DNA from 2 places in the Sporosarcina sp. P37 genome. Region 1 is predicted to be linked to the other one. Evidence: riboswitches for the same ligand, from Rfam matches in the RefSeq annotation. Region 1 holds a riboswitch; the other holds the start of a gene.
What was found. Region 1 has a riboswitch for thiamine pyrophosphate ahead of thiC (phosphomethylpyrimidine synthase ThiC). Riboswitches for the same ligand answer to the same signal wherever they lie in the genome.

Region 1 (8,018 bases):
CCCGCTCGTTCCAGTCCCTGCAGATGAAGCAGAATTTCTGGGATCTGCACCATGGGGGTCCGGACCAATCCACTCAGAAAAGCCGTATTCATTCAGACGGTCTGCCTTCCGATAAATTCTCTCATTCTTTTTATTAGGCACACCTGTCTGCTGATCGTAACTGGGCAATGAATTTTTCGTGCCCGGAATGAGGATATCAGGTTCCGACGCATGCCACTTCCCTTTCCAAAACGTTTTGTAGCCTGCAGCGCGGAAATAGTCCCCTATCGTTGGAACGGTATTCGGATCCAGCCAGAATAGATCTGCGTCGAACGAACCCTTTGCAGCACCCGGTGTTTGCGTGACGCCATGTAATGAAGGATAGTGCCCTGTATATAATGAGGTCCGGCTGGGAGAACAAGCCGTACTCGCTGCATAATGGTTCAAAAATGAAAGCCCGTTTTTCCGCAGCAGTTCCTGCGCCACCAGATTCTTTCTTCTCCATCTTTGCAGATCCTTTGTTTCATAAACAGGCGGAAACCGATCCTGGTCCACCATTAAAAACAAAATGTTCGGTTGTGACTCCCCATAATGGAATTCGCTTGTCATACATGATTCCCCTTCCTGCGTTTAGCCGTGCTCTAATAAGTTATGTTGGGGATAGGAGTGCAGGTGAATGAATTCTGTGGATTTACTAAGATTGAATGATACAGTATGTAAATAACGGTATACATGGCAAATATAGTTATAATGACCCTTTGAAAGCTGCGCAGGCCATGGTAGACTGTTCCTGTTCACACAATTAAATACAATAACTAGGGGTGTCCAACGTAATTGGACTGAGATGGAATGATTGTACACGCATTCCGGACTCTTTGGACCTGATCTGGCTCGTACCAGCGTAGGGAAGTTTTCATTTTATCAGCAGCGCATTTTTTTGCGTTTTGGAGACCAGGTCCTATTTACGGAACTGGTCTTTTTTGTTGCCGATTCCCTTTACTTGAATCGAGTCATGTCACCCCCTCAAAAGGAGACGATGACCACATGCAAGAGAAGAAAGAAGAAATCCATATCCACAAATGTTTTCCGGCAAGCAGAAAGATTTACGTACGAGGAAGCCGTCCAGACATACTCGTACCGATGCGCGAAATTGAGCTGTCACCTACTGTAACTGACCAAGGTGAAATTGCGAATGAACCTTTCCGTGTCTATGATACAAGCGGTAAATATACGGAAGCCGGTTATCAGGCAGACATCGAAAAAGGACTGCCGACTATCAAAAAGAATTGGATAATTGAACGAAATGACGTAGAAGAGTATGAAGGCCGGCAAGTGAAGCCACAGGATAATGGGTATCGTTCAATGGAACAAATGGAACATGACGCTGAATTTCCATTGCTGAAACGCAAACCATTACGGGCAAAACGCGGCATGAATGTTACGCAAATGCATTATGCGCGCAAAGGAATCATTACACCTGAAATGGAGTTCATTGCAATCCGTGAACATGTAACGCCTGAATTGGTCCGGGATGAAGTCGCGAGAGGACGGGCAATTATCCCGTCGAATATTAACCACCCAGAAGCGGAACCAATGATTATCGGCAGTAAATTCCATGTAAAAATCAATGCGAATATCGGGAATTCTGCCGTTTCTTCATCCATTGCTGAAGAAGTGGAAAAGATGACATGGGCTACACGCTGGGGCGCAGATAATATTATGGATTTATCAACAGGAAAGAACATTCACACAACACGTGAATGGATCATCCGCAACTCCCCTGTCCCTGTAGGAACGGTTCCATTATATCAGGCGCTGGAAAAAGTAAACGGCAAAGTGGAGGACCTTTCATGGGAAGTATTCCGCGACACGTTGATTGAGCAGGCAGAGCAAGGTGTCAGCTACTTTACCATCCATGCGGGTGTATTGCTCCGTTATATTCCTATGACAATTCATCGTGTGACCGGAATTGTCTCACGGGGCGGTTCTATTATGGCCCAGTGGTGTATGCTGCATCATAAAGAAAATTTCCTGTACACACACTTTGAAGATATATGTGAAATTATGAAACAGTATGATATTGCTTTTTCATTGGGAGATGGATTACGTCCAGGCTCCATCGCTGATGCCAATGACGAGGCCCAATTCGCTGAACTTGAAACACTTGGAGAGCTTACGAAAATTGCTTGGACCCATGATGTGCAAGTAATGGCAGAAGGCCCCGGACATGTGCCTCTGCATTTAATTAAAGAAAACGTTGATAAGCAAATGGACATATGCCAGGAAGCACCGTTCTATACACTCGGTCCTTTGACAACAGATATTGCTCCTGCCTACGACCACATCACATCCGCTATTGGTGCGGCAATGATTGGTTCGTTAGGGACAGCGATGTTATGCTATGTAACTCCTAAAGAGCATCTTGGCCTGCCGAATAAAGAGGACGTGCGCGAAGGCGTCATTGCTTATAAAATTGCGGCACATGCAGCTGATTTGGCAAAAGGCCACCCGAGCGCATACAAACGTGACCATGCACTATCAAAAGCCCGTTTTGAATTCCGCTGGCGTGATCAATTTAATTTAAGTCTGGATCCTGAACGCGCGATGGAATATCATGATGAAACATTGCCGGCTGAAGGAGCAAAGGTCGCTCACTTCTGTTCTATGTGCGGGCCAAAATTTTGCAGTATGCGAATTTCACACGACATTAGAAAATACGCCGACGATAACAGTTTAGAAGAGAAGCTTGCCGTTGAAAACGGTATGAAGGAGAAAGCTGAAGAATTTAAAAAATCCGGTGCCGGAATCTATCTGTAATAAGGAGGGATTGGAGTTATGACAGCTGAACAATTACTTCATCAAATTACTGTGAAACGCCAAAATCTTCATCTGTTAGAAGAACAGCTGGACCTCCTGCAGGCACAGTGCATACACGAATATACCGAAACCGCAACATACAGGCAATGCATAAAATGCTTAAAGACAGAGAGTGTCCATTATTAATAGTGATTCTGCAGCGTTCGAGGATTGTATGGCAATTAAACATAAACAAAATTAAGTTTTTACGGTGTTGGTTTGTAAAATTATTATGTATCAACTACGAAAAGAAAGCCTTCTGGATGAGTTCTCATTCAGAAGGCTTCTTTCTAGAAGAAAACAGCGCCTCCAGTGGAAGAACTATTTATTTACTACAAAATGTCTGAGCAGTGTTTGACTTGTGCGATGCATAGGTAAAATTTTGATCATTTAATAGGTATCGTTTGACGCCACCTGTAAATCAGGGAAATATTTCATATTATTCCAATTACACATAGAACAATTGTCAGACACCTGTTACTATTAAGTTATCGATGAGTAATAAAATCAATTTACAGGAGGTATGCAGATGAAAAAATTAGTTGCATCATTAATTGCAGCACTGTTGGTTGCTTTCGCCGGCTTCACGATAAACGCGCAGGCTCAAAGTGTTGAGGGGAAGTATATTGTATACTATGAAAATCATGCGAGCATCAACCCCGACAGAATCATGGAGCTGGGCGGCGAGGTTTTACATGCGTACAAGCATCTTCCTGCCCTATTAGTTCAGTTGTCTGATCCACAACTAAACAAAATAAAGTTTGATGAAAGCGTTAAACACGTCGAAGCCGATGAAGAAATCAGACGATATACGCCTATCCAATCCCTTGACGGCCGTCTGAGCCAAGGCATCAATCAAACCATTCCCTGGGGCGTGCGGAAAGTTCGGGCGCAGTCATCTTGGAGAAATTATACAGGTAAAGGTGTCAAGGTCGCTGTGCTCGACAGCGGTATTTCTTTACGGCATGAAGATGTAACAGTCAGCGGAGGTGTTTCATTCGTAGCGGGCACCAGTTCTTATGCGGATGATCATAACCATGGAACGCATGTGGCGGGCATTATCGGTGCAAAAAATAATCATACAGGCGTTGTAGGCGTAGCACCTGATGCTGAGCTCTATGCGGTAAAAGTAATAGACAGAAACAACTCCTTCTTAACTTCCGATCTGATAAAAGGAATAGATTGGTCCATCACGAATGAAATGGATATCCTGAATATGAGCTTATACACCTATGATTACTATAATCATTACGGACTTCATGAAATCATTAAGACAGCTTACAATGAAGGTATGTTACTTGTTGGGATTACAGGTAATACCGGAACGGATAGTCGTGATAACACCGTGAATTATCCCGGTAAATATTCTGAAGTGATTGCAGTCGGATCGATTGATGAAGACAGCCTTGTGTCGTATTACTCCTCGTTTGGATCAGAAACAGAAGTTACCGCGCCAGGCAGTTATGTGTACAGTACATTGAAAAATGGATCCTACGGTTACATGAGCGGAACGTCTATGGCAGCACCGCATGTAGCAGGTCTGCTGGCACTTCTGAAAGAAGAGTATCCGAACTACACAAACCGCCAGCTGCGCAGTAAATTAATTCAAAATTCCATTGATATGGGCACACTGGGCCGCGATCCTTATTACGGCCACGGATTGGTTCAAGCGAATGTAGCGGAAGCTCACTATAAAACATGGCCAGCGAAGAAAAATATACCGCAGGATAAAGTATGGAAAATTAAGTTCAATCATGCAGTAGATACTGCCAGTGTGAACGATGCGACTGTGTATATTACGAGCGGTTACGGATATAGGATGCCTACGGTCGCCAATTTGGCAAAAGATGAGAATGGAAAAAATACGATTGTGGAAGTTTGGACATATGATCTGTTTGAACTCGGCGGAACCTATACCTTATGGATAGAAGATTTGCGCAATGCGGATGGGAAATACTTAAAAGAGAATGTGAAGATGGAGTTTACTATTTCAGATATGTAAAAGTTCAGCTACTTCTCTATAGGCAGTATGCTTTGCAATAAATAACTGCGCGGTGCATAGGCTCCTGTTTTATCATTTAACTACGAAAGAATAACCCCACTTCACAAAAAGTGGGGTTCTATGACGTTATTGAACTGAATGCAGTCATAATGAATAGAGAATTATTACACACTTCCCAAGCAGTCATAGCATCGCCGTTTCCATTAGTTTTTATTGTCCTCTTCTTTTAAAAACCTCTTATTAAAGAAAAGATGTAAATCACCTTTGTAAAATGTAAAGCAGTAGCTTCCTAATAAAATTAACGTCAGGCCAATAAAAAAGACATGTTCATTCGGATCTAGAGTTTTATCAAGAATACCTAAAAAAGTAGTCACTAAGATTAAGGCACTTAATAAATGAGTGAAGCTTGTTTGGAACTGTTTGATAAAATTTCCTGCCGCAGAACCTTTGTCTATGCATACCTTTTTGCTAAAAGAGCCTAAAAAGTGATGAAATACCACGCTGAAAATTACATAGATCAGATAAGTGAAGATGAATGACTTAAATATTAGTGAAAATACTTGGGTTCCCGGTAACTGCGGAATGTTGTTCAATGTATTGGTCATCATGATGTAAGTGAAAACTGAAAAATAAACGGCCAGGAAAGCTGCAAATTCATAAATGGCATACGTTACTATACAGATACGGTCGTATAGGTACGTAAAAATACCTTTTTTTGAACTCTCTATGGTCCAATTGTATGAGAATCCAGAAATAAACTGAGCTATGTAAAAGCAAACAGCTAAAAAGAGCAATGTGAACATACTGCCGGAATTTAATAGAGCTAAAAACTTATCATACAGCGTTTTTATAGTGTAGTGATTAGCTGTTATTGCGGCAACGAGCAGTGGCAATAAAAACAATAACAGGCCATTAACATATAGAGATTTATTATTTTGTATTGAAATCATTCCTTATCGTAAATTGTGTAATTGGGTTTTTGTTGTTTTTTGAGATGCACACTCAAAAGAAGAGTAATGAAAATAGCGATAAGCAGAACGCTAAAAATCCTAATTGTGTGTGCCACAGGTGCCCTGAATCAATAATTGTGTCTCGCATAGTCTTTACTCTTACCCCATTTAACAACCAGTCTATTGTCCTTTAATCATCTAATTCTCGCACGTGTTATCTTTCAACCTTGCTGGTCATCTCTTCATCGGTAAACTTCTTTTTTATATCATGAAATCAGTAGAACTGTTAATGAATCAAGCGATGCATAGGCGCTCTTTGAAAATTCACCCAAAGCTATTTCTTGGTTTCTGTTCCCCTCAAGGTCTTAAATTATTATCAAGACTTCCATCAGGATTACTTCTGTCATATCCGCTATTCCCACCGCGCCAATATCCTTCTACTTTTGTACCGTTAGAACGTTCATAACCTTCCACCCAATGAGGATCAACATGGTGTATTTCACTACTATCTGAAGGAATAGTTTCCTCTATTATGTAGTCACCGTAATCATACTCTTCATTAACGGGACTATCCAAGAATTCATAAATCAGTGACCCAGCTACAAGAAAAAGCGTCGCAGTAAAACTTAGCGAAGCTATTTGAGACGACCAATTCTTCACTACATACCAAATATGAAGAGGGTTATATACCTTGACAGCAGCTTCAGCATCGCGATAGAGTGCAGCACGCTTGTTTGCTCGAAACCACATAAAGAAATGCCTGGAATAGTTCTTATTGAACTCTCTTTCCACATCCTCTATCACTTTTGAGTGGGGAATAAAAGTGAGAATAGTAACCAGCGCAAACACTATAAAAGCAATCCCTGTAATAATATAAAATTGTTCGTACCAAATTTCCTTTTCCCACGTTTCAGTAATCCACTTAAAAATGTACATGATTAGTTACCTCGCTTAAAAGAATCCTCTAATGTATTTATTAATTGTGTGATGCACTGGTAACCATTACTCAAGTCCGTTATTACCCAACTATTACTGCTGAAATTGTATCCCATTAACGGAAGTGAATTTTACACCATCTTTTGTTATTGCAATTTCTGCAAGTCGACTTGTTCCAGCTAGACCGCCAAATTTTTATGTGCCTATAAAAAATATTTAGTTTTTTGGTGCACAGGTACCAATTTCTTCGGTGTTCGAACTTTACAAGAATCTTGCACCAAGCCTATTGGCGCCGCTTACAACGGAAAACCGTGCCGGTGCCAAAGGGGTAAGCAGCTTGTGCGTTTCCTGACAGCCGTTTATGTAATCCTTCATCAGTATACCTGTAATCGGGCTAAGCAAAATGCCGTTCCGGTAATGACCGGTACAGATATTCAGCCCGCCGATGAACGGATGAGCTCCCATGATTGGCAGATGGTCTGCAGCCCGGGGACGTACACCGGCCCATGTCTTGTGGATCGTTCCGTCACTAAGCACAGGCAATAGACGGGAAGCCCGCTGCAATAAAGAAAGAATACCGCGAGCCGTGACTGATGTATCAAAGGAACCGGGAATAGACGTTGCACCGATGAGCATTTCCTTATTTCGTTTCGGCACAATATAACAGCCGTCTACCGCAAAAACCGTTTTAACCGGTGCAGGGCCGGCCAATCGGATCGACAAGCATTCGCCTTTTACAGGAATGACGGGCAAGGAAAAGCCGGTGTCAGCTAAGAGATGACTGCTCCAGGCACCGGCTGCAACCGTCACTTGGGCTGCATGAAACGTTCCGACTGAAGTATCAATCCCCACTATCCGATCTTGCTGAATCAGCAGACGAACAACTTTTGTTTCTTCATATACATGGACACCTGCATTCATTGCTGCTTTCAAAAAGGCCTGTGCGAGCAAAGGGGCTTTTACTTGATGGTCTTTCTCCAGAAAAATGGCGCCAGCAGTTTGAGACGTCATACAAGGTTCAATCTCCGGCACTTCCTCCGGCTCAAGCCACTGAATGGATGGGTCCTTTTCGGATAAAAAGTGATATTGCCGGCGCAGCTCGTCCCGATCCTGTTCTGTCGCGGCCGTTTTCATCAGGCCGGCTGTTCGTAATTCAATGTCAATACCCGTTTCAGACAGCAATTCATCACGAAGTTGAGGGAACATCCCCCGGCTTTCCAGCGCAATGTCCAATAACGGATTTTCCCGCTCAAATTCATTTTGCGCGCCCAGCATCCCTCCTGCCGCCATCGAGG
Region 2 (8,018 bases), 1.1 Mb from region 1:
AAGCAGCCGTGAATATTCTTCATCCACCCTTGCGTGAATAATATTTTGATGCAAATAAATCATTAATACCGATTCAAGCAGCAAGAAAATGATAATAAAAGAAGCCGCTAGCTTCGTTGAGATTTTATTCATTAAACCACCCCGTAAATACAGTATAGGAAAAGAATATGAAAAAATTATGCAGACGGACTTGTAGGAATACAGTCCAGCTGTCATATCTTAGCCATAGAAAAAGGATGCCCGGCTCTGCACTCCCCGGACATCCTGATCGATTGTTAGAACCTCGTTTTTGCAGGTTTCTTCATCGGCGACTTATTCATCAAATAAGAAATGAACGTCTCCTCCGTAAGATGAGGATTTGATGAATTCAGCAGAACCGCCAGATTCTTTGCATCATCCAGCGCTCTGTGGGCGTTATGCACCTGAATCTGGTGCGCTCTCAACAGCTGCTGCAGCTTGCCATTTTCAAACCCGTAGTTCTTCCATTTGATTTGCCTGACAGAGCAATACCAGTCCATGTCGAGCGTTTCAGGCAATAACCGGCTGACAAATCCCCGGTCGAATGACGCATTATGCGCGACAATCCCGTCAGCCCGGTCTAGTATTGTCAAAATTTTATCCATATCCAAAGACTTGCCTCTTACCATCTGATCTGTAATACCTGTCAGGTTCGTAATAGTTGGTGATATGGAATAGAAAGGTTCCTGAAACTCGCAGTATTCATCAGCTACCCTGACTATACGATGATCTTCATACTCCCCGAGCATAACGCCCAGCTCGATCACTTCACTTGCTTCTGCACTCATCCCTGTCGTTTCTACATCAATGAACGCTATATGTTTTGTCATGTAAAAAACTCCTTTACACTCTATTTAAAACCGTATACCCGCGCGGTTCAGAATCATTTGTATCCTATTAGTATATCAGCATTTCAGCGCATTGTATGCGAATTAAACTGGACGACAGCCAGTACAATCTGGTTTATATGCATAAGTTGCGAGATAAATCGGCGTATTGTATACTAGGACTGCTTACATAATTGTCCGTACGGGTGCTTGAGTGAATCAGGCTGAGATTGCAGGTAAAGCCGCTGCTGACCGTTTATCTGATCTGGGTAATGCCAGCGTAGAGAGCATGTTCGATGGAATATACAAGGATCATTTCCTTCCACGGCCGTCTGCTCTTCAGACGGCTTTTTTGTATAGACAAATGAGAAGGAGTGAAAGATGTTGAAGAAGTTAAAATTTACCGATTTACTGATTACGATTATGATTGGCGTAGTATTTGGTATTCTCATGAAGTTTTGGGACGACCTATACACTGTCGTTAAACCGATCATGCCCGTGCTGCGTCAGTTGATTTACGGCATGTGGTTTATGGTCGGGCCTTTCGCTTTCTTACTGTTGCGAAAGCCGGGAACCGCATTAATTGCCAGTATTGCGGGTGCGTCATTATCTGCTTTTGCAGGTCACGGCATCGAAGTGCTGATCTACGGGTTTGCGCAAGGTCTTGCCGCGGAATTACTGTTTGCTGCTTTCCGCTATAGAAGCTATTCTGTTTTGACAGCTGGACTGGCGGGAGTCGCATCTTGCCTGGCCAGTTTTGGACTCGACTTGATTTACGGCTACGCTGCGCTTGAAACATGGGCATTGATTGTGAAATACGGATTGCGGGCAATCAGCGCATTTATATTTACCGGTATCTTTGCTGTGCTGATTGTCAAAGCTCTTGAAGCAACAGGTGTAACTTCATTAATACGGCCAGTTGATAAAAAAGAATATTCATTGCTGGACGAGTAATTGCAGAGGATGGATTCTACTATGAGTAACATCAGCGTCTCAGATTTACGATTAAAGTTTCCCGGAGAAGAATCATTGGTATTCAGGGATCTGTCTTTCTCCGTACAGCCGGGCGAAAAGGTCCTTATGCTGGGACCTAGCGGCTGCGGCAAATCCACCCTGCTGCAAGTGCTGAGCGGTATTATTCCAAACTCCATTGAATTGCCGATGAAGTCAAAGGCTATCAGTTTGCCGGATTCATGGGGGTTCGTCTTTCAGGATCCTGATACGCAGTTCTGTATGACGTATGTCGACGAAGAATTGGCATTTGTACTGGAGAATCTGCAAGTGCCGCGGGAACAAATGAAGACGCTCATAGAACAAGTGCTGAAACGTGTAGATTTGCAGCTGGAAGATCCTCATACAGCGATTAATGAACTATCCCAAGGAATGAAACAGCGGCTCGCTTTGGCTTCCGTTTTACTGCTTGAACCGGACGTTCTATTCCTTGATGAACCGTCTGCTTTACTGGATCCCGAAGGCACACAGCAAATTTGGTCTTCTATTAAAGAGGCGACTGCCGAGAAAACAGTACTCATTGTAGAACATAAAATTGATCTGATTGCCGATTGGGTCGATCGCGTCGTACTATTCAATGATCACGGCGTTATTCTGGCTGACGGATCACCCGCCGACATTTTTTCCGGCTATCAGGAGGAGCTGACCCGCTACGGCATATGGTATCCCGGTGTATGGGAAAAATATAAGGAATCGGAAGCTTTTCTTTCCTTAATGCAAAATCGCAGTCAAGTGAAGCCGCAAGAGAAAATTCTTCTCCAAGATTTTCACGGCTATCGGGGTGCCATACAAAAGATTTCCGTTGAAGATGCAACAGTTCAGGAAGGTGACTGGATTGCGATTGTCGGGGAGAACGGCTCAGGGAAGAGCACGCTGCTTCTGTCGCTTATGCAATTATTGCGAACTGACGGGATCTACGAAGTAAACGGTGTGCCGATTGTGCAGAAAAAGAAGAAACGGCAGCTTCCAGAAGGATTATCACTCGTCTTTCAAAATCCTGAACTGCAATTTGTGACGAACTCGATTGCTGAAGAACTGACGGTTTCGCTGCATGGCATGACAAAAGAGGATGCGGCAAGCTGCGCCAGGAATTTAATCGATTTATTCAACTTGCCTGGCACAGCTTCACGTCATCCTTACCAATTATCTACCGGACAAAAACGCCGCTTGAGCGTGGCGACTGCGCTCACCCCGAAAACAGATATCGTATTGCTGGATGAACCGACGTTTGGACAAGATGCACGGAATACATTTGCTATTCTGGAGAAATTGGAGAAATTGCGGACTGAAGGTATTACGATTCTGATGGTGACACATGACATGGAAATCGTGGAGAACTTTGCTACCTCCGTGTGGACTGTGGAAAACGGAGTATTGAACCCCCCTGCTGTTACAGGAGGTCTGCTGAATGCTTAATTGGTTCACGCCTGAACGGCAAACGTGGTTATTCCTCGTCAATCCTGCACTAAAGTTTGTGGTGTTTTTTGCGCTCCTGCTGATCACACTGCTTAATCAGAGTCTCTCATTTGCCATTTGGCAGGCCGTATTCTACGGCGCATTGTTCTATATATTCAGCGGCTATTCCATTAAGAAACTGGCTGTATTGTCAATTCCGCTGGCGATTTCATTTCTATCTACTGGTCTGACGATGCTGTTATTCGGTAAAGGTGAAGCTGTACTTTGGCAGTGGGGATTATTCAAGATTTCTGAGGAAAGTATACAGCACGCACTGCTGCTGGGAAGCAAATCTCTGTCATTCGGCTTTGTCGGCTTTACGTTTATCCTGACGATTCAGCCTGTGCTGTTTTTTTATGCTATGATGCAGCAGTTCCGTCTGCCGTCCAAGTACGCCTACAGCTTTATTGCATCATTCCGTTTAATTCCTGCTGTTACAGAAGAACTGCAGATTCGCAGAAATGCGCTGAGAGTACGAAATGTACGGTTTTCACGGGGAATTAAAGGGATCTATGAACGGCTGCAGTCATTCAGTGTCCCCCTGTTTGCGCAAAGCATCCGCCGCGCGCAGCGAATTGCAGTCGCCATGGAAGCAAAACAGTATCAGATGGGGGCAGCCAGGACGTATTACTATCCGACACGATACAGCCGGACGGACGCAATATTTTTGATTGTCATGACACTTGGGCTAACCGCCGCTGCGTTATTGGCTCTCTCGAGTGGAACGGACGCCAATTATATGTAGATACAACAGACCTTTATCTTAGTATAGCCGGTTCGGTTGACGGGGAGATAAAGTACAATTGCAACTCAAAAAACAATCGGTTCAGCGAATGTTTTATACTTGAATTAACAATAAAATAGCAAAAAAACGCACAGATTATTGCACACCTGTGCGTTTTTTGCTTACCGTATATATTAATATAAACTTCATATTACTTGTTCTGTAATTACTGCAGCCGGACGCTGGAGGGCGTGCGATGAACCACATTCCTCGCTTCACTCAAAAAAGCCGTTCTTCGTTACGGCTCTCGCTGTTCCTCCCCGAGCCGCTTTCCGCTCCGATCAACTAAGTGAGTACAAAAAGCGTATGCGACAATAGCGCCCGATAGTTAGATAGTGGTTTGAAACCGTTGATCTGCGCTGCAGCCGGACTTAGTGTACATAAGACAGTTTGATAGCCCTCTGCAAGCAGTGAAAGCCGAGTAGACTTGTCTGATACAATGCGTCCATTTTTGAAGTTAGAAAGCGGTAATTTTTTTAGCTACTATGACTATTTAGATGAACTGAATGGAGAAAAAAATCGCTTTGCTGTCCATTCAGTCAGGCAATCCATAGCTCCAACCACACCGCGCAGATAAAGTCACTTACCATACTCCAATTTCTGGACGAACACTAACTGACCTGCGGACACAAACTCAAGGATTCTCCCGGAAGAACCGGCGACTCCTGGAGGATCAGGGTGACAGGCGTAATCGCCAACGCACTTCTGGCGAGTCCGCCGCGCCCCCTCAGGAAAGCGTCCGGTTCTGCAGGGAGAATCCTAAACCATACACTATCTTTACAACGACTTGTCAAGAGCATCTCATTTCCAAAAACCAATTTCTTTGGATAATCTACAAGCTTGTTATTTTCTGAATGTTTGACCATCTGGACCGATTGCGATATTGGGGCATTCGCTATGAAGCAATCGCACCCGTTAACTGAATACTACTCCTAGTGAAAGTTCCATTAGTAAATTGTTTATAAACGTGTACATATGCGCAATTGATTACCATCAGGGTCTACGACTGTCATCATCCGAAGTCCCTCAAGATCCTCATTTGGAGGCTCAGGAATATGAATATCCTTTTTAATCTTCAATTCGTTGTACCAGTTATCAACATTGGGAACAAATAAATGAATTAATCCACCAACTTGGCAGTCACCAGTATGTTCGGTTAAGTAAAGTGTCATATTATCCTTCGTGATTTGAACAAAAACAGGAAAATGAGGTTCAAACCGATGCTCCCAATCGATTGTAAAACCCAATCTATCTACGTAAAATTCTATACTTCTTTTATAGTCAGTAATACGGAAAGCAGGAATCACTTTTTGCATAATTACACCCTTCTATTAAGTTTTTTCTGTAATATTCAGCATACACGTTAGAAATAAACGTACCATTACTGAAAAGGGGCTAATCCTTATTGAATAAAGCCTTGGCTCTCAATAAATCAATTATTCTTAGATCTCGTAAATAACTTAATACACTTAGATGTCAAGCCCTGTTTTTCAAGAAGAACTTCTCTCGTATGCTTTTTCTTTTGCTGAGTCCGCCATTAATATTCTCATCCAAATCAATAAAATTTTCCCTTACGAGTGAACGTAACCAATAAGCAGTTTTTTCTAATGAGTCATCAATTGGTTCAACAAGATCTTCAAAATTAGAAGGTATAGATTTATACTAGCTCCAGAACGTACTGGATTTCAACAAAAACTGGTTAATCTTCAATCACATCTATTAAATTCGTATGAATACTGACGAAGTAAGTTTCTAATAATTTCTCTAATCTGCCGTTAAGCTTGTGGTATTCGTCATCAGCCTTATTAACAACATGATAAAATTCATCTTCTTCTATCTCATCACTTTCTAGAGCAACGTACAGCCTCCACATTTCTCGTCCATACTTTTCCTCAATCATTGCATGGTCATGAGCACCAATTTTCTCAAGGATAGTTATTAATTTGTAAAAATAAAATTCAATGCTTATTTCTTCGATAGACGATTCAAGCCAATTCAGTAAAACTTCGTGTCCCCCACTTTCTAGCTCAGAGTAATATTGAAAAACAATAAGTGCTTCATTTAAAACCGTGTCTTTAGTTGATAAATCATTTTCACTTATAACTGTTACTACAGCGTTCCATATATTGTCGCTGTCTAACAAATCTTTTCTGTTCATTTTAGGTTTCATTGTATTCCCCTCTTTAATTACTTCCTTGCAACAATCTTACGCAAAATGGCCTGTTCAGTTAACAAGCCGTCCACTTGTCATCTATTTTAACACAAAATTCCTTTTTCACTATCTTCTCCACAAACTGTGTATTAGCCCCCTTGCTACTGCAATTTACCTTGCCATCCCTAAAACAAAGTTAATTGCAATTGATCTCCTCCCGTGTTTCTTCCCCTTCATCCCTTGCGTAATTTATATTCAAGGAATCGGTCAAAATGAAACATTTTCGTTCGTTTCAAGAAATTGAATAGTGCGCAAATTCAATGTTGACAAAACCGATATACTTTATTATATTAAACCTATTACTATTATAAGGATTTAAGGAGTTGAGTGCTTTGAAACTGTCAACGAAAATTACATTCGGTCTGGCGTTTGGTATTGTCTTCGGAATTATTCTAAATGTTTTTTTCCCGCACGCGGTTCCGCAGCTGAATGAATATGTGCTTTCACCAATCGGTAAAGTGTTCTTGAACTTAATTCAGTTCGTAGTCGTACCGATTGTCTTTACTTCATTAATTATCGGTTTTTCCAGCATCGGCAACTCCGAAAAAGTTGGACGGTTGACAGGAAAGCTGTTATTTCTTTATGTCAGCACAAGTATTCTTGCACTTGTTATCGGCTATATCACTGCGTCCGTGCTGAAACCCGGCAATATGGTTGGAAACTTGGGTGAATTGGCTCCCGGCGAAGCGAAAGAGGGACAAGGAATTCTTGAATGGCTGATTTCAATTGTTCCAACCAATCCATTTGAAGCATTCGCAACCGGAAACTTATTACAAATTATTTTTACAGCAATTATTGTCGTGATCGGAATTCGTATGGCGGGCAGTCATGCAAAACCGTTCATTTCCTTTATAGAAAGCGTTCATGTTATTGTAGAAAAAATTACGATGCTCGTACTCAAACTGTCGCCAATCGGTGTGTTCGCCCTAATCAGCTCTGTCATCGCCACTCAGGGTCTGGACATTGTGCAGAAGTTACTCGTCTATATTCTTGGGTTAATCATCGCATTAACACTAATGGCAATCGCATACTTCATCATACTCAGCTTCCTGCATGTTTCACCGAAGCACTTCTGGAAGAGCTTCCAGCCGACATTCGGCATTGCATTTGGCACAGCCAGTTCGAACGCTGCATTGCCGGTTGCTATTGAAAACAGCAAAAAAGCCTTCAAGATGAAAGAAGATATTGCTGGCTTTGCGATTCCTTTAGGGACTGCCCTAAAGCGTGATGGCGCATGTATCTTACAGACATTCAATGCTTTATTTGTGGCGCAGCTGTTTGATATCCAGCTGAGCGGCGCACAAATACTTGCCATTATTATCAGTGCACTTGTTGTGTCATTCAGCACAGCCGGCGTGCCGGGTGCAGGTATCATTATGATGTCTACGGTACTTGCGGCAGCCAATTTGCCTCTTGCTGGCATCGCGCTCGTCGCAGGTGTCGATCGTTTGACTGATGGTTTCCGTACGCTGCTGAACGTGTTTGGAAACACAGCCAATGCAGTAATACTGGATAAATGGGAAGAGAATTCTTCAGCTGCCCAAGCCGAAGCTCATAGCGCAGCGCCCGCTTACGCAACTGACAAAAGACACTGAAATTGAAACTGCCGCAAAATTGTCTTCCAGACATTCTGCGGCAGTTTCATTTCGGAGATTATGAATTATTTGATTTAGAAGATCCATACAGCATTTTTAAAAAAGGATTGTCCAAA

Region 2: it holds a riboswitch for thiamine pyrophosphate, as region 1 does, so the genes downstream of both, SporoP37_RS06970 (ECF transporter S component) here and thiC (phosphomethylpyrimidine synthase ThiC) in region 1, are expected to answer to the same signal.

Annotation. Positions count from the first base shown of each region.
Region 1 is NZ_CP015349.1:2,413,239-2,421,256, reverse strand. Features, by position in the region: gene SporoP37_RS12315 (sulfatase family protein) at 1-588, opposite strand, end outside; TPP riboswitch at 787-904, shown strand; gene thiC (phosphomethylpyrimidine synthase ThiC) at 1,024-2,796, shown strand; gene SporoP37_RS12305 (S8 family peptidase) at 3,365-4,837, shown strand; gene SporoP37_RS12300 (hypothetical protein) at 5,041-5,787, opposite strand; gene SporoP37_RS12295 (hypothetical protein) at 6,145-6,723, opposite strand; gene thiO (glycine oxidase ThiO) at 6,985-8,018, opposite strand, start outside.
Region 2 is NZ_CP015349.1:1,335,128-1,343,145, forward strand. Features, by position in the region: gene SporoP37_RS06960 (sensor histidine kinase) at 1-132, opposite strand, end outside; gene SporoP37_RS06965 (exonuclease domain-containing protein) at 276-848, opposite strand; TPP riboswitch at 1,038-1,149, shown strand; gene SporoP37_RS06970 (ECF transporter S component) at 1,227-1,799, shown strand; gene SporoP37_RS06975 (ABC transporter ATP-binding protein) at 1,821-3,272, shown strand; gene SporoP37_RS06980 (energy-coupling factor transporter transmembrane component T family protein) at 3,265-4,056, shown strand; gene SporoP37_RS06985 (glyoxalase superfamily protein) at 5,055-5,411, opposite strand; gene SporoP37_RS06990 (DMP19 family protein) at 5,795-6,265, opposite strand; gene SporoP37_RS06995 (dicarboxylate/amino acid:cation symporter) at 6,640-7,902, shown strand.